DNA from 4 places in the Burkholderia sp. Bp9016 genome. Region 3 is predicted to be linked to each of the others. Evidence: predicted binding sites of a transcription regulator. Region 3 holds the regulator's gene; each other region holds the start of a gene.
What was found. The regulator FNR, encoded in region 3, switches genes on or off when oxygen is low (the NO sensors DNR and NnrR bind a similar motif). The targets are predictions, from matches to a motif close to TTGATNNNNATCAA.

Region 1 (4,243 bases), on a different contig from region 3:
CGGTGATCGAGAAGCCGCGCGCGAGCGCGGTGTCGATCGTCACGGTGCCGCCCAGCATGTGTGCGCGCTCGCGAATGCCGATCAGGCCGAACGATTTGTCCTCGTGGGCCGGACCGCCCGGCGCCGCGCCGCGGCCGTTGTCCGCGACGCGCAGCACGCAGAAGCCTTCCTCGACGTCGAGCCGCAGCGCGACACGCGTCGCATCCGCGTGGCGCGCGACGTTCGTCAGCGCTTCCTGCACGATGCGGAACAGCGTGGTCGCACCCGCGCTGGTGAACGTCAGGCCGCCGGTTTCGATGTGGCGCTCGACGTCGATGCCGTAGCGATTCGTGAAATCGTTCGCGAGCCACTCGATCGCGGGCACGAGGCCGAGATCGTCGAGCATCACGGGCCGTAGGTCGGCCGCGATGCGCCGCACCGACGCGACCGTCGCGTCAATCAGCCGGCGCATGGCCTGCAGGTGCGACAGCATGCCTTCGTCGGGCTGCGCGCGCCCGGGCGTGCGCAACTGCTGTTCGACGACGGACAGGTCCATCTTCAGCGCGGTGAGCTGCTGGCCGAGGTCGTCGTGCAGTTCGCGCGCGATGCGGGTCTTTTCCTCTTCGCGCACGTTCTGCAGGTTCGCCGACAGTTCGCGCAGTTCCTCGCGCGACTGCTTCAGCGCATTATCGGCGCGCTGCCGCTCGGTGATGTCGCGCAGCATGACCGTGTAGAGCTTGCCCGACGCATCGCGGATCTGCGAGATCGACGCCTCGATCGGGAATTCCTCGCCGTTGCCGCGCAGCCCGAACAGTACGCGCTGACGGCCCATCTGACGTTCGGACACGCCCGTCACACCGAACTGGTCGACATGCTTCGCGTGCGCGGCGCGGAATCGCTCGGGGATGAAGCGCGACAGCGGCGCGCCGATCGCTTCCATCGCCGACACGCCGAACACTTGCTCGGCCATCGGATTGAAGATCACGACCGTCTGCTTTTCGTCGATTGTGATGATCGCTTCCATCGACGAACGGATGATGCCCATCATCCGCGCTTCGTTGAGGATGCCGCGGCTGCTGGCGCCGGCGTCGGCGCGGCCGCGCAGCAGCGCATGGACGAGCGCCGCGAACACGAACGACGCGATCAGTCCCGCCGCGAGCACCGTGCCGGCCGCGCGTTGAGCGCCGGTCGCGCTCGGGCGGCCATCGGCGGAATAGGCGAGCGTCAGCACCGTGCCACCGAAATTCAGCTGTTCGGACCGCCGCATCAGGTCGGGCGACATCGACGCTTCGTCGGTCGTCGTCTCGGCGCTCGCGAACGGGTGCGGGTCGTCGCCGGCGGTCATCCGCAGATCGAGCCCGCGTTCCGCGTCGAGCGCGCGCTCGACCAGGTGATTCGGACTCACTTCCGCGAACAGCACGCCGTCGGCGCCGGGCTCGTGCGGGCTGGATGACGCGACGGCCGTGCGCGGCGGGGCCGTCGCGGGCAGGAACAGCGTGAGGGTGCGCGTGTCGCGGGACGTATCGTCGTCGGCCGGGTGGATGCCGAGCGCGACGTCGCCGGTGCGCAGCGTACGCGCGAGCGGCGCGGCGTCCGACGCGCCGAAGCGGACGACGACCGAGCTCGATGTCGGGGCGCTGAGCGTGGCGACGGCCAGCGAGCCGGCCGGCATCGGCGCGTTGCCGGCGAGGGCGCTGCGCGCGGCCGGCGACAACGGCGCATAGCCGATCTGCCGGACCGGCGAATACCCGTTGTCGAGACCGAGCGTGTCGGCGTACCGGCGCCATTGGTCGGGTGTCATCTGCGGCGCGAGACCGTACGCGCCGCGCGCGCTTTCGAGCACGGCGACGCCGGACTGCAGTTCGTGGCGCAGCATCGCGGTCACATGCGCGGTGCGGCGTTCGAAGCGCGTATGGACGGCGCCCTGCCACTGCTCGCGAACGAGCAGCGCAACGCCGAGCGACAGCGCGGCGCCGGCGAACAGCGTGACGACGCCGGCCGCGAGCGGCTGGCGTAACATGGTCTTGAGGCGCGTGGGCCCTCGGGCATCACGCGGCGGGGTTCCACTGGCGGTCATTCGATGGCCATTCTGGTGTCGGGGCCGCCTGTGGCACGCAGGCGGCGCGGCAAAGCCGGGAAAAACCCGCACCGGCCACGTGCGGCGTCTATTTTCGAGATGAAATTGTGCGCGGTTTACACGCTTTTTGTAATAGGGGTCAGTTAAAAAGACGGTGACCGGGCGTTGCAGCGCGCGTACCGGCCGCACTTGACGCGCATCAACCGGCGCGCCGGCACGTGGGGCAGACTGTTCGGCAGGCGAGCGGGCATCGGGCCGGCTCGCGGTGACGGGCCTGCGTGGCGCAAAGCGCAACGCAGGCCCGGTCGGAGGGTGGACCATGTACAAGCGGATTTTCGTCGGGCTCGACGGCAGCCCGAGCGCGCGTCTCGCGCTGAACGAGGCGATCCGGATCGCGGCGGCGTCCGGCGGCGAAGTCATGTGCGCATATGTCGTCGAGCACCGGCCGCAGCTAGTCGACGTCGATGCAGGCTTTGCGGCCGAACGCGACGGCGATGCGGCGGCATCCGATGCGGCGACGCCGGTGCTCGACGACGCGAAAGCCGTGCTCGCGCAGCAGCATGTGCCGGGCACCGTGCGCGCGCTCGACGCGTACGGCGAGGACGTTGCCGCGGTGCTGATGCGCACGGCCGCCGAAGCCGGCGCCGATCTGATCGTGATGGGCACGAGCGGGCGCCACGGCCTGCGCCGGCTGCTGCTCGGCAGCGTCGCGGAATCGCTGCTGCGCGCGGCCGATCGGCCCGTGCTGCTGGTGCGCCACGACGAGGCGGCGGCAGCGGCGACTGCGTGACGGTCGCCTGGCGGCGCTGACGCATGGCGGGGCGGGCAGGGCCTTCGCGAGCAGATCGCTGTTGCTGGGCGATCGCGTGTCGCGCACGCTGATCGTCGCACCGCGTATGCGCATGCCGGCATGTCCGCCGCGCGGGACGGCCGGTTGCGTCGTGCCCCGTCCTTCTGGCAGCATCGACGCGGGTTCGCCCCTGTCGTCGCGCGCTGCATTGCGCGCGCGGCCCGGTTGCCGCGCGCATGGTCGCGGCGACCGATGCAGCGGTACGCCCCTCACGGCCTCGCGTCGTCGCTCGGCCGTGAGTCGCATACCGGTTCCATACTTGGTCCACGTCATCCGCCATGCCGATTTCCGCCGCCGACCTGATTCTCCAGTTCAACCTGCAGCCGCATCCGGAAGGCGGCTATTTCAGGGAAACCTACCGCGCGACCGATCCGGTCGTGCGCCCGGCCGACGGTGCGCCGCGCGCGGCGTCCACCGCGATCTACTACCTGTTGTGCGACGGCGCGTATTCGTCGTGGCACCGGATCCGTTCCGACGAGGTCTGGCATTTCTACGCGGGCGATCCGCTCGAAGTGTGGGTGCTCGACGAGCAGGACGGGCTGACGATCCACCGGCTTGGCAATCCGCTCACGCATCCGGGCACCGTGTTCCAGGCCGTCGTGCCGGCCGGGCGCTGGTTCGGCGCGCGCTGCGCGTCGTCCGGGCACGTTGCGCTCGTCGGCTGCACGGTGGCGCCGGGTTTCGAGTTTTCGGAATTCGAGCTCGCGGATGCGGCAGCACTGAGCGCCACCTTTCCCGAGTACGCCGAATACGTCGCGCGGCTCGCGCAGCGTTCCGACGCGTAAGTACGCCGGCGACGATCGTGCCGACCGCTCTGGCGGCCGCGGTCGAGCGCGGCCGCTGCGCGCGGCATTGACCAAACCCGTTTAGAATGCCCGTGATGCAGGGTTGGCTGCGGGCGTGCCGCGGCGACCGCTGCCAGCCGTATCGGCGGCCGCCCCGCCGCACGGTTCGCCAGTCTTCCAGGAGCGCCGCCGTGTGGCACTTTCCCATCGCGATTCCCTCGTCGCTCGGCCCGTGGGCCGTGTTCGCGAGCGTGCTGATCACGCAGCTCGGCGTGCCGGTGCCTGCCGTGCCGATGCTGATTCTCGGCGGCACGATGGCGGCGATGGGGCAGGCGTCCTGGGCGAGCATGTTCGCGGCGGCGATCGGCGCGACGATGCTCGCCGATTCGCTGTGGTTCTTCATGGGGCGCACGCGCGGCCGTCGTCTGCTGAACGGGCTCGTGCGCTTCTCGCTGTCGCTCGACACGACGTTGCGCTTCGCGCGTAACGTATTCGAAAGATACGGTGCGCCGCTGCTCGTCCTGTCCAAATTCCTGCCGGGCCTCGGGCTCG
Region 2 (4,243 bases), on a different contig from region 3:
CGCGATCTGCGCGTCGAGCCATAGCCCGGCGGCAATCGACGCCCCAGCCGTCGCGGCGGCAAATGCCGCGAACCCGGCACCGGCCAGCCCGCATGCCCACCCCGCGCCGACGACGGCCGGCGCCAGCACGCACAGCGTCGAATGCAGCCGCGCACGCACCGACATCGTCTGGAACAGCGACGCGACGCGCATCAGCCCGCCTCGAACAATCAGACCCTTGTGGAAACGGCGGTTGCCGGCCTTGCCTTCGCGGAACGCGCGGTACAGCTCGTCGGCCGCCGCGATCTCGTCGCGCGATGCCTTCGTGCGCACTGACATGTAGCCGGTCGGCTGCCCGTTGCGCATCACCGGCACCGTATTCGAACGCACCCAGTAATGGTCGCCGTTCTTGCGGCGGTTCTTCACGAGCGCGGTCCACGGCTCGCCGTTCCTCAGCGTCGCCCACATGTCGGCGAACGCCTCCTTCGGCATGTCCGGGTGACGCACGACGTTGTGCGGCTGACCTTCGATCTCCTCGGGGGAAAATCCGCTGACCTGAATGAATGCGGCGTTCGCGTACTTGATGTAACTGTCAGCATCGGTAGTCGACATCAGCGTCGCATCATCCGGAAAATCGAATTCGCGTTGCGTGACAGGCTGGTTATTGCGCATGGTGTGGAGTCCCGGGTTGCGGATTTTGCGTCCGCCTGTGGATGAATTCGAGACCGTACGCATCGCGGACAGCCCGCATGCGTTCGATCAGACTCCTGCGCTTTCGGCAAATCTGGCGAAAACATTATGCCAACCACGGGTAAATATGCATTAATCGTTCATCGCCTTGATTTAGCCGAATACTTTGTTTATACGTAAATCAAAAACTCCGCTTTATCAAATAGTTGCGCGCCAATCGTCTGATCATTCAGGACAATTCCTTCGACCGGATTGGCGCATAAATCCGGTTTGATGCATTCGAATCCGATCAAACCGGAAAGAGATTTCGCCGCCTCGTCGCGACGGGATACGCAAGCACGCGCGGCGATTACCGAAACACGTTCACCGCATCCACGAGCCGCGTCGCCTGCTGCTTCAGGCTCTCCGACGCCGCCGCACTCTGCTCGACCAGCGCCGCGTTCTGCTGCGTGATGTTGTCCAGGTGCACGACCGCCTGATCGACCTGCGCAACCCCCGTGCTCTGCTCGGCGGTCGACGAGCTGATCTCCGCGATCAGGTCCGACACGCGCTTCACCTGCGTGACGATGTCCTCCATCGTCCTGCCCGCGTCGTCGACCCGCCGCGCGCCTGATTCGACCCGCTCGACGCTCGCGCCGATCAGCGTCTTGATCTCCTTCGCCGCATTCGCGCTACGCTGCGCGAGCGCCCGCACCTCGCCCGCGACCACCGCGAAACCGCGCCCCTGCTCACCCGCACGCGCGGCTTCGACCGCCGCGTTCAACGCGAGGATGTTGGTCTGGAACGCGATCCCGTCGATCACGCCGATGATGTCGGCGATCTTGCGCGAGCTGTCGGTGATGTCGCTCATCGTCGCGACGACTTCGCTCACCGCCTGCCCGCCCCGCTCGGCCGCTTCGCTCGCGGACACCGACAACTGGTTCGCCTGCAACGCCGTCTCCGCATTGCTCGACACCGTGGCCGTCATCTCGGCCATCGACGCGGCCGTCTGCTGCACGCTGGACGCGGCCTGCTCGGTACGCGCGCTCAAATCGTTGTTGCCCTGCGCGATCTCGTTGCTCGCGCGCTGCACGTTGTGCACCTGTTCGCTGACGTCGTCGACGAGCCAGCGGAACATCAGCCCGAGCTGGTTGATCGTACGCAGCGTCATGCCGATTTCGTCGACGCGGTTCATCCGCACGCCGCGGCGGCTTTCGCCGGTCGCGACGTTCAGCGCCTGGTCGTGCAGCAGCTTCAGCGGACGCACGATCTGCGCGTCGAGCCACAGCCCGGCCGCAACCGACACCCCGCCCGTCGCGGCGGCAAACGCCGCGAGCCCTGCACCGGCCAGCCCGCATGCCCACCCCGCGCCGACGATGGCCGGCGCCAGCATGCACAGAGCCGAATGCACGCGCGCGCGCACCGACATCGTCTGCGGCAGCGACGCGATGCGCAGCAGCCCGGTGCGGACGATCAGTCCTTTGTGGAACTTGCGTTGCCCGGCCTTGCCGTCGCGAAACGCACGGTACAACGCGCCGGCGGCCTCGATCTCGTCGCGCGGCGCCTTGGTACGCACCGACATGTAGCCATGCGGCGCGCCGTTGCGCATCACCGGCACCGCGTTCGCGCGCACCCAGTAATGGTCGCCGTTCTTGCGGCGGTTCTTCACGAGCGCGGTCCACGGCTCGCCGTTCTTCAGCGTCGCCCACATGTCGGCGAACGCCTCTTGCGGCATGTCCGGGTGACGCACGACGTTGTGCGGCTGGCCGACGAGCTCATCGTTCGAGAAGCCGCTCACATGGGCGAACGTCGTGTTCGCGTACGTGATGTAGCTGTCGGCATCGGTGGTCGACATCAACGTGACGTCGTCGGGAAATTCGAATTCTTGTTGGGTGACAGGCTGGTTGTTGCGCATGCAGGGCTCCGAAAGGCGGATCGGAAGACAGGATCCGCGCGGCGCGAAAATCACGCTCAGTAGCCGAAAAACGGTTTATCGCTTTACGACGGTCTCGTTCTTGCTGTCGGCAATTTCAGCTAAAACCTTACCCCTCGAATACAAAAAACACCGAATTCGCTTATCAAAATGACTTGGATCAAATAATCTCGCGATAATCGATGCCCGCACTGTTCCACCGCGGCTCGATGCGTTATGGGAGAACGCCGGGCGGCAAGCCAATGCCGGCAACGGCGACGCTCAGCGAAACGATTCGCCCCCTTTCGCCCAATTCAACCGCCATTCGAAAAATTCGATGAAAAAGATCCGGCACGAACTGAATCGGCCACGCAGGCATACGCCATGCCGCTCGCAACGCGCCACCGGCCAGGCGACCGGATGACGCGCCGCACCGCTACCGAACGCGACGCGCTGTCGGGCCGCCTGCTCGCGCGCGACGAACTGCCGCTGGTGTGGAGCATCGACCGACGCGAGATCATCCACCATCTGTACGCGCTGCGCGACGGCGAGCTGCATCTGGTCCCGGACTTCTACGACGTGCAGGGCTGGCCCGACGGCGAAGCCGAACACTACACGCCGATCCTGCTCGACTGTCACGATCGCGGCGGCTGGTGCCTCGGGATGTTCGACGGCACGCGGCTCGTCGCGGCGGTCATCGTCGACGCCGATCCGCTCGGCGCGCAGCGCGACATGCTGCAACTGAAGTTCCTGCACGTGAGCCACGACTGGCGCGGCTGCGGGCTCGGCGCACGGCTCTATCGCGCGGCCCGCACGCAGGCGCGCGCGATGGGCGCGAAACGTCTGTACGTCTCCGCCACGCCGTCGCAGCACACGATCGACTTCTACCTGCGGCTCGGCTTCACCGTCAGCGCGTCGCCCGACCCGGTGCTGCATGCGCTCGAGCCGGAAGACATCCATATGGAAGCACCGACCGCCTGACGCGAACGTGCGAGCGCGACCGCGAGCCGCGCATAGCACTTCCGCTCGACCCACGCCGCCAACACGGAGAACGACCATGCAGAACGCGCCGCCGCAGCCGGTCCCACCGAAAATCCTCGTCAGCATGTGCGTGCTCGGTCACCCGGTCCGCTACAACGGCTCGGCCAGGACCGCCGCTCACGCGGCGCTCGAACGGTGGCAGCGCGAAGGGCGCCTGGTGCCGGTCTGCCCGGAACTGGCAGGCGGATTGAGCGTGCCGCGCCCGCCCGCCGAGATCGCGGGCGGGGCATCCGGGCAACGCGTGCTGTCGGGTGCCGCGCGCATCGTCGACGTGCATGGCACGGACGTCACGGCAGCGTTCGTCGACGGCGCGCAAACCGCGCTGGCGCTCGCTCGCGCGCACGACTGCCATTTCGCGATCCTCGCGGACGGCAGTCCGTCGTGCGGAAGCCGCTTCATTCATGACGGAAGTTTCACGGGCCGGCGGCATGCCGGTGCCGGCGTCACGGCGGCGTTGCTGCGCGAGCATGGCGTCGAGGTGTTCGCGGACACCGAGATCGACGCGCTCGTCGCCCGCCTTGCGCAACGCACGGAGGGCTGAATGACGAAGTGGCCGTCACGACGATCTCGTGACGGCCACTTCGTTGGCGTTGAAGCAGCGGCGAAGCGGCGCGGATCCTGATCCTGCCGCTTCTTCCGGGT
Region 3 (4,243 bases):
AGTAGTCGCTTGCATGAATCCGCCACCTCTAGTCCCTTGCTTTGTTGTTCACTACCCGTCTTTAAGGGTGCTGCGGCCCCCGGCGCGGGCAGAGACGGCGAGATTGCTTCCCTTGTCGCCGCTTCGCAGGAAAAGAATCATACTCTGTAGAAAACGCGTGTTCTAGCTGAAATAAATCACGACAAATCAATGCGCGCCGCGCGACCGCGGCGATCGCCCGCGCGCCTTTTCCCGTCGTGCCCGGAACGGGACTTGCTTCGATCCGGAGCGCTTCGCCGCCAGGAGACCCGCGATGGAATCGTCAGCTCAAGCGCACACCGCGCATCCGCGCAGCATCGAACTCGACAACGACGACACGCACGACAGCACCGTCGACACCGACGGCAAGAATCGCGAGGCGTCGCGTCTTGCAGGCGGCGCGATCTCGCCCGATCAAATCACGCGCAGCAACGCGTCGCTCGTCAACGCAATGCCCGAAGCCGGCGACGGCTTCGCGGGCTTCGACAGCCGCCCGGGCGGCAATCACCCGGCGTTCGCGCTGCGGGCCGGCTACACGGTGATCGAGAAAGGTTTCGATGCACCGCCGCACGCAGGCGACGAACTGTTCGGCCCGGTTCACAGGATGTACGGCAGCGCGTACTGGCCCGGACACGGACGCCGGCCCGAACGCGTGATCGAGATCGCCGCGGTGCCGAAGTAGCGCGCGGCGTTTGAATCGATCGTTCGTTTGCCGGAGCGACGCGCGGGTCGATGGCCGCGTGTGCCCGACCTGCGTTCGGTGCACGCGCGGGCGATCTTCCGTATCGGCATCGATACCGGCGCCGATTCGCGACGACGCGCGGGTGCGCAGCGCACGTTCGATCGATGTGAATGCATCGATGTTGATCGAAATCAGGCCGTTCGCGACGCGGTTGCGATTCAATAGAGGCACGCGCGCGAGCTTCGCCGAAGCGGACGGCGTCGTGCATCGGCGGACGGTGCCGCATCCCGGACCATCGCGCGACGCCGGTGCGACCTCTGCCGTCACGATGCGGTATCTGCACGGCGTTCGCACGCCGTCATCTCGCCACCGACTGCCGCAACGCGCCGCCGGGCCGGCCGACGCGGCGTCGCGATCCATCGCGCGCGTCGCAGCGCAGCATGCGACGCGCGCATGGCTTGCGCTCGGCGTGCCCCGCTGCAACGGCGCAAGCGCCGCGATCGCGCGTGCCGATCGATACGACCGGCGCGTCGCTGCAAAGTCCCTGCCGTTGGTTTACTCTGCCTCGCAACGACGCACGGTCTGCCCGGCCATTCGGCCGACTTCCGTTCAACCCGCCACTCGGAGACACTATGTACAAGCGCATTCTGGTTGCCATCGACGGCAGCGACACGTCCCGCCACGCATTCGATGCCGCACTCGCACTCGCGAAAGAGCACGGCGCGGAACTGCAGCCGTTCTACGTCGTCGAGAACGCCGCGATCTACTACAACGTGCCGGGCTACGATCCGTCCGTGCTGCGCGACCAGCTCGTCGCGCAAGGCAACGCGCTCGCGGCGGATTTCAGGAAGCTGATGCAGGCGGCGGGCGTGAAGGGCGAGACGCTGATGAGCGAAGCGTCGTCGCTCAACGATGTATCGACGCTGATCCTCGATGGCGCGAAAGCATTCGGCGCCGACCTGCTGGTGCTCGGCACGCACGGCCGGCGCGGGTTCCGCCGCCTCGTGCTCGGCAGCATCGCGGAACAGTGCGTGCGCCATGCGACGCTGCCCGTGCTGCTGATCCCGGCCGCCTCGCGCACGGATGAGCAGGAGAGCTGAGCAGGTCCGCGCGCGCACGGTTCATACGCAGCGGCCAGCATGCGCGCGCGATCGCGACGTTTTGTCACCCGACAGCGCCAACTTGCGGTGGGACAATGATTCCGTCGATTCAACGCCGGAGTAAACGATCATGCTGACGCCCGTCGCCACACGCCCCGCCGCCCCTTCCCATGCAGGCAGTTGGGCGCCCCGCCAGGCCCCTCACTGCTCGTCGTGCGCAATGCGTCATCTGTGCATGCCGCAGGGCCTCGCACCCGAAGCGCTCAGCCGCCTCGAATCGGTCATCTGCGCGGCTCGCCCGGTCAAGCGCGGCGAAGCGTTGTTCCGCGAAGGCGATACGTTCGACAACCTGTATGCCGTACGTTCGGGTTCGCTGAAAACCGTCGCCACGCGCCATGACGGCCGCGAACAGGTCACCGGCCTGCACCTCGCGGGCGAAGCGCTCGGCCTCGACGGCATCTGCGACGACACGCACCCGCGCACGGCGGTCGCGCTGGAAGACAGCTCGGTCTGCGTGATTCCGTACAGCGCGCTCAAAGCGCTGTGCTCGGAAGCCGGCACGATGCAACTGCGCATGCACAAGCTGATGAGCGAGCAGATCGTGCGCGAAACGTCGCAGACGATGCTGCTCGGTTCGCTGAATGCGGAAGAGCGCGTCGCCGCGTTCCTGCTCGACGTGTCGCAGCGTTACCTGAAGCGCGGTTACTCGCCGTCGGAATTCAACCTGCGGATGACGCGCGAAGACATCGGCAGCTACCTCGGCATGACGCTCGAAACGGTCAGCCGCACGCTGTCGAAGTTCCAGAAGCGCGGCCTGATCGAAATGCAGGGCCGCCTCGTGCAGATCGTCGACTTCGACGGCCTGCATCACATCTGACCCAGCTCGGCGCATGTGATACGCGCCGCACGTCTTCCCCGTCCAAATCAGTCGAGAAACAGCGCGGCGCGCGCCTTCAGCGCCGCGCTGAAATCGTCGAGCCAGCCGATCGACAGGCGCCAGCTCTGCCAGTAAAGCTCGATGTCGACCGTCCGCCCGCGCGACATGTCGACCAGTTCGCCTGCTGCCAGCTGGCGATCGACCATCCGGTCCGGGCACATTCCCCATCCCAGCCCCGTTTCGCACGCGCGCAGATACCCGGCGACGTGCGGTATCCAGTGTTGCGGCGGATCGAGATCCGCACGTGTCACACGCCGGATGAAGCGCGCCTGCAGCCCGTCCTTCGGATTGAACATCACGCACGGCGCACGGCGCAGCGCATCGCGCGTGATGCCGGCGCCGAAATAGCGCTCGTGAAACGCCGGCGAACACACCGCGCGATAGCGGATGCACCCGAGCCGGGTCGACCGGCACCCCTGGATCGGCTCGGCCTGCGCGGTCACCGCGCCCTGCACGCTGCCGTCGCGAATGCGTGCGGCCGTGTAGTCCTGATCGTCGATCACGAGGTCGAGCAACGTCTCGCGCTCCATGCAGAACGGCCCGACCGCGTCGATGAACCACGTCGCGACGCTGTCGTCGTTCACGGCCACACGCAGCGTCGGCCAGGCGCTCGCGACCTGGCCCGGCAATGCGGGCATCCGGCCGCCCAGTTCGGCCTCGAGCAACTGCACGCGCTCCGTATGCCGGCACAGCAGCGCGCCCGAGGTCGTCGCGACGCATGGCTGCCCGCGCTTGACCAGCACGCTGCCGACGCGCTCCTCCAGCAGTTTCACGCGCTGCGACACCGCCGACGGCGTGACGTTCAGCTCCTTGGCCGCCCGTTCGAACGAGCCGTGGCGGATCACCGCCGCGAGGGCGTCGAGCAACGCGTAGTCCAGCATTAGATTTCCTTAATCTACATTAGGTTAATTAGCTTCTCTTATTCCGGAGCTGACCGCAGACTAGCGCTAACCGATTCACCCGTCTACTGCTGTCAATTCCCCATCATGAACTGGATCGCTTTTTCTCACGGCGTGGCCCTGTGCGCGTCGCTCATCGTCACCATCGGCGCGCAGAACGCGTTCGTGCTCCGGCAAGGCATCATGCGCTCGCATGTCGGCAAGATCGTGCTGCTGTGCGCGCTGTCGGACATGATCCTGATCGGCGCGGGCGTCGGCGGCGCGTCGGTGCTCGTCGAACGCTATCCGACCTTCGTCCACGCGGTGCTGTACGTCGGTCTCGCGTATCTCGCGTGGTTCGGCATCAACGCGCTGCGCCGCGCGTTCAAGCCGGGACACGAAACGCTCGACGTTCGCGGCGATGCAGTCGCGCCGCCGCCGCAAAGCGCGGCCGCGATCGTGCTGATGACGCTCGCGTTCACGTGGCTCAACCCGCACGTGTATCTCGACACTTTCCTGCTGATCGGCACGGCCGGCGCACGCGAACCGGAAGGCGCGCGCTTCGCGTTCGCCGTCGGCGCGATGTCGGTCAGCGTCGTGTGGTTCCTCGGGCTCGGATACGGTGCGC
Region 4 (4,243 bases), on a different contig from region 3:
CCGACACGCGCCTCACCGACGGCTGCGAGGTCGCGTTCTTTCCGCCGGTGACGGGCGGCTGAGGGGCTTGTCATGGCTACGGTACGAGTCCAGACCGACGATTTCGACCTGAACGCCGAAGTGGCGGCGCTGCGTGCGCGCAACCCGAAGATCGGGGCGGTCGCGTGTTTTGTCGGCACGGTGCGCGACCTGAACGAAGGCGACTCGGTCGCCGTGATGGAACTCGAACACTATCCGGGGATGACCGAGAAGGCGCTCGAGAAGATCGCCGCCGAGGCCGGCCGGCGCTGGCCCGGCATCGAGGTCGCGATCGTGCACCGTGTCGGCAGGCTGTTGCCGCTCGACCAGATCGTGATGGTCGCGACGGTTGCATCGCATCGCGGCGATGCGTTCGCGTCGTGCGAGTTCGTGATGGACTATCTGAAGGCCGAGGCGCCGTTCTGGAAGAAGGAAACGACGCCGGACGGCGAGCGCTGGGTCGATGCCCGCAGTACCGACGACGCCGCGCTGGCGCGTTGGGGCGTCGACTCGGGCAACACGCCGCGTTGAGCGCGTCGTCCTCGTTGCGGCGATGTGCCGCAGGCGCCGGCTTGCCGCGTTACGCGTCCGGATCGGTGCCGCGCCCGATGATCTTCGTCGGAAACGGCTCGCCGCGGGCGCGTGACGGCAGCGCATGCGCATCGTCGTCGTCGCGGCGGCGCGGCGCGATCGCATCGAGCAGCGCCTGCTGCTCGGGCGGAATCTGATAATCCCAGCCGAAGCGGCTCAACTGCAGGCTTTGTGCGATCCGCAGCGCGGGTTCCATGAAGCGGATCGCCGCGGGCGGCGTGTAGCGTGCCTCGACGGTCTTCAGGAACAGCGACAGCCAGCGGCTGAAGTGCGCGGATTCGATCCCGTCGAGCGGCTGGTGCGCCTGCTGCACGTTGCCGCGATAGCCCTTGGTGCCGAGCACGAGGCTCGACCAGAAGCTGACCATCTTCGACAGATGATCGTCCCAGCGGCCGTTCAGCTTCGCGTCGAATACGGGCCCGAGCAGCGGGTCGACGCGGACGCGATCGTAGAACGCGTGGACGAGGTCGCGGATGTTGTCTTCGGTCGGTTCGGCGTCGCGGGGGCGGGCCGGTGCGGTATCGGGCGAGGCGGGCAAGGCAGTCATGACAAGAAAGGCCGGGGAAAATCGGGGCATTGGCTGGCGCCGGCGACGCGTCGACATGACGCAGGTGCGGTCGATGCGCAGGACGCCGACAGGATTTTGACGCAAAATAGCGTCCACCAAGGTCTGAGAAATGTGCGGACCACATGCATCTTATTGCGTGCAGGCCGTCCGGGCAACCCGGACTCGCCAGGCGGCAGTCAAAAGCCCGTCCGGCGCGCGTTCCCGGTGAGCGGGGGCGCAAAATCGGGGCACGATCGATAATTTTCCGTATTCGCTCATGAGACTCACCGACTACACCGACTATTCGCTGCGCGTAATGCTGTACCTTGCGGTGCGCGGCGAGGGGCTCGCGACGATCCAGGAGATCTCGGACGCCTACGGCATCTCGAAGAACCATCTGATGAAAGTGGTGCAGCAGCTCGGCGAGCTCGGCTGGGTCGACACGGTTCGCGGTCGCAACGGCGGGTTGCGGCTCTTCCCCGAATCGCTGGCGCTGACGGTCGGTCAGGTCGTGCGCGCGACCGAGAGCGATTTCGCGCTGGTCGGCTGCTTCTCCGCAGACGCTACCGAGTCGCGCGGCTGCGTGATCGAGCCGCAGTGCCGCCTGAAGGGCGTGCTGGCGGCCGCGCGCGATGCATTTTTTGCCGAACTCGATGGTCATACCGTCGGCGAACTGGCCGCGCCTGCGTCGCCGCTCGTTGCGCTGCTCGGCATTCGGCCGATCGCGCTCGTGCGTGCCGAGACGTCGGCGCCCGACGCGCCTGCGTCCGCCGGGTCGCCGTCGAAGGCCGGCTGACGCGCGCGCCGCACCCCGTCACCCGGCTGCAGCCGGCCGGCAGGCCGCTGTGGCGCCGCCCATCGATTTTTGCGCTGAATCAACCCGAATTTCGCTTGAAACCCGCATAACCATCCTCATCTTGGTGTTAATCGAAAATTGGAGGTCTCGACAAAATGAGAATCGACAAGCTCACCACCAAGTTCCAGGAAGCACTCGCGGACGCGCAAAGCCTTGCGGCAGGCCGCGACAATCAATACATCGAACCCGTTCACGTACTGGCGGCACTCGTCGCGCAGCAGGACGGCTCCGCCCGCTCGCTGATGTCGCGCGCGGGTGTTCACGTGCAGGCGCTGCAAGGCGCGCTGAACGAGGCGATTTCGCGCCTGCCGCAAGTCACGGGCACGGGCGGCGACATCCAGATCGGTCGTGAGTTGGCCGGGCTGCTGAACCAGGCCGACAAGGAAGCGCAGAAGCTCAATGACACGTTCATCGCGAGCGAGATGTTCCTGCTCGCCGTGTCCGACGACAAGGGCGAAGCCGGCAAGCTCGCACGCCAGCACGGCCTCACGCGCAAGGCGCTCGAAGCCGCGATCGCGGCGGTACGCGGCGGCTCGCAGGTGCACAGCCAGGATGCCGAAAGCCAGCGCGAGGCGCTGAAGAAGTACACGGTCGACCTGACCGAGCGCGCTCGTGCAGGCAAGCTCGATCCGGTGATCGGCCGCGACGACGAAATCCGTCGCTCGATCCAGATCCTGCAGCGTCGTACCAAGAACAACCCGGTGCTGATCGGCGAGCCGGGCGTTGGCAAGACCGCGATCGTCGAAGGGCTCGCGCAGCGGATCGTCAACGGCGAAGTGCCCGAGACGCTGAAGGGCAAGCGCGTGCTGTCGCTCGACATGGCCGCGCTGCTCGCGGGCGCGAAGTATCGCGGTGAGTTCGAGGAGCGCCTGAAGGCGGTGCTCAACGACATCGCGAAGGACGAAGGCCGGACGATCGTGTTCATCGACGAGATCCATACGATGGTCGGTGCCGGCAAGGCCGAAGGCGCGATGGATGCGGGCAACATGCTCAAGCCTGCGCTGTCGCGCGGCGAGCTGCACTGCATCGGCGCCACCACGCTCGACGAATACCGGAAGTACATCGAGAAGGACGCTGCGCTCGAGCGCCGCTTCCAGAAGGTGCTGGTCGACGAGCCGAGCGTCGAGGCGACGATCGCGATCCTGCGCGGGCTGCAGGAGAAGTACGAACTGCACCACGGCGTCGACATCACCGACCCGGCGATCGTCGCCGCGGCCGAACTGTCGCACCGCTACATCACGGACCGCTTCCTGCCCGACAAGGCGATCGACCTGATCGACGAGGCTGCATCGAAGATCAAGATGGAAATCGATTCGAAGCCCGAAGAGATGGACAAGCTCGACCGCCGGCTGATCCAGCTGAAGATCGAGCGCGAAGCCGTGAAGAAGGAGCAGGACGAAGCGTCGCAGAAGCGCCTGCAACTGATCGAGGAGGAGATCGATCGCCTCGGCCGCGAGTATGCGGACCTCGAGGAGATCTGGACCGCCGAGAAGGCCGCGGTACAGGGCAGCGCGCAGCTCAAGGAAGAGATCGAGAAGGTGCGCGCCGACATCGCGCGTCTGCAGCGTGACGGCAAGCTGGAGAAGGTCGCCGAACTGCAGTACGGCAAGCTGCCGCAACTCGAATCGCAACTGAAGCAGGTCACGCAGGCGGAAGAGCAGGAGCAGCACAACCCGACGCGTCCGCGGCTGCTGCGCACGCAGGTCGGTGCGGAAGAAATCGCGGAAGTCGTGTCGCGCTCAACCGGGATTCCGGTGTCGCGGATGATGCAGGGCGAACGCGAGAAGCTGCTGCACATCGAGGAAAAGCTGCACGAGCGCGTGGTCGGCCAGGATGAGGCGATCAGCGCAGTCGCCGATGCGATCCGTCGTTCGCGCGCGGGTCTCGCCGATCCGAACCGCCCGTACGGCTCGTTCCTGTTCCTCGGCCCGACGGGCGTCGGCAAGACCGAGCTGTGCAAGGCGCTGGCGTCGTTCCTGTTCGATTCCGAGGAGCACTTGATCCGCATCGACATGAGCGAGTTCATGGAGAAGCACAGCGTCGCGCGACTGATCGGCGCGCCGCCGGGCTATGTCGGCTACGAGGAAGGCGGCTACCTGACCGAAGCCGTGCGCCGCAAGCCGTACAGCGTGATCCTGCTCGACGAGATCGAGAAGGCGCATCCGGACGTGTTCAACGTGCTGCTGCAGGTGCTCGACGACGGTCGCATGACCGACGGGCAGGGGCGCACG

Region 1: a site for FNR is predicted at 2,246-2,259, ahead of DIE13_RS04550 (universal stress protein). Genes of this name have one in related genera too.
Region 2: a site for FNR is predicted at 2,732-2,745, ahead of DIE13_RS07805 (PAS domain-containing methyl-accepting chemotaxis protein). Genes of this name have one in related genera too.
Region 4: a site for FNR is predicted at 2,022-2,035, ahead of clpB (ATP-dependent chaperone ClpB). Genes of this name have one in related genera too.

The regions. Positions count from the first base shown of each region.
Region 1 is NZ_QTPY01000003.1:45,069-49,311, reverse strand. It holds gene DIE13_RS04555 (PAS domain-containing sensor histidine kinase) at 1-2,056, opposite strand, end outside; gene DIE13_RS04550 (universal stress protein) at 2,376-2,846, shown strand; gene DIE13_RS04545 (cupin domain-containing protein) at 3,185-3,691, shown strand; gene DIE13_RS04540 (DedA family protein/thiosulfate sulfurtransferase GlpE) at 3,883-4,243, shown strand, end outside.
Region 2 is NZ_QTPY01000005.1:865-5,107, forward strand. It holds partial or broken gene DIE13_RS07800 (PAS domain-containing methyl-accepting chemotaxis protein) at 1-651, opposite strand, end outside; gene DIE13_RS07805 (PAS domain-containing methyl-accepting chemotaxis protein) at 1,019-2,563, opposite strand; gene DIE13_RS07810 (GNAT family N-acetyltransferase) at 2,981-3,541, shown strand; gene DIE13_RS07815 (DUF523 domain-containing protein) at 3,618-4,142, shown strand.
Region 3 is NZ_QTPY01000032.1:12,637-16,879, forward strand. It holds gene DIE13_RS28535 (hypothetical protein) at 1-15, opposite strand, end outside; gene DIE13_RS28540 (DUF3005 domain-containing protein) at 293-700, shown strand; gene DIE13_RS28545 (universal stress protein) at 1,333-1,800, shown strand; gene fnr (fumarate/nitrate reduction transcriptional regulator Fnr) at 1,931-2,677, shown strand; gene DIE13_RS28555 (LysR family transcriptional regulator ArgP) at 2,725-3,618, opposite strand; gene DIE13_RS28560 (LysE/ArgO family amino acid transporter) at 3,724-4,243, shown strand, end outside.
Region 4 is NZ_QTPY01000014.1:131,373-135,615, forward strand. It holds gene moaD (molybdopterin converting factor subunit 1) at 1-62, shown strand, start outside; gene DIE13_RS18705 (molybdenum cofactor biosynthesis protein MoaE) at 73-549, shown strand; gene DIE13_RS18710 (group III truncated hemoglobin) at 599-1,156, opposite strand; gene DIE13_RS18715 (Rrf2 family transcriptional regulator) at 1,434-1,952, shown strand; gene clpB (ATP-dependent chaperone ClpB) at 2,108-4,243, shown strand, end outside.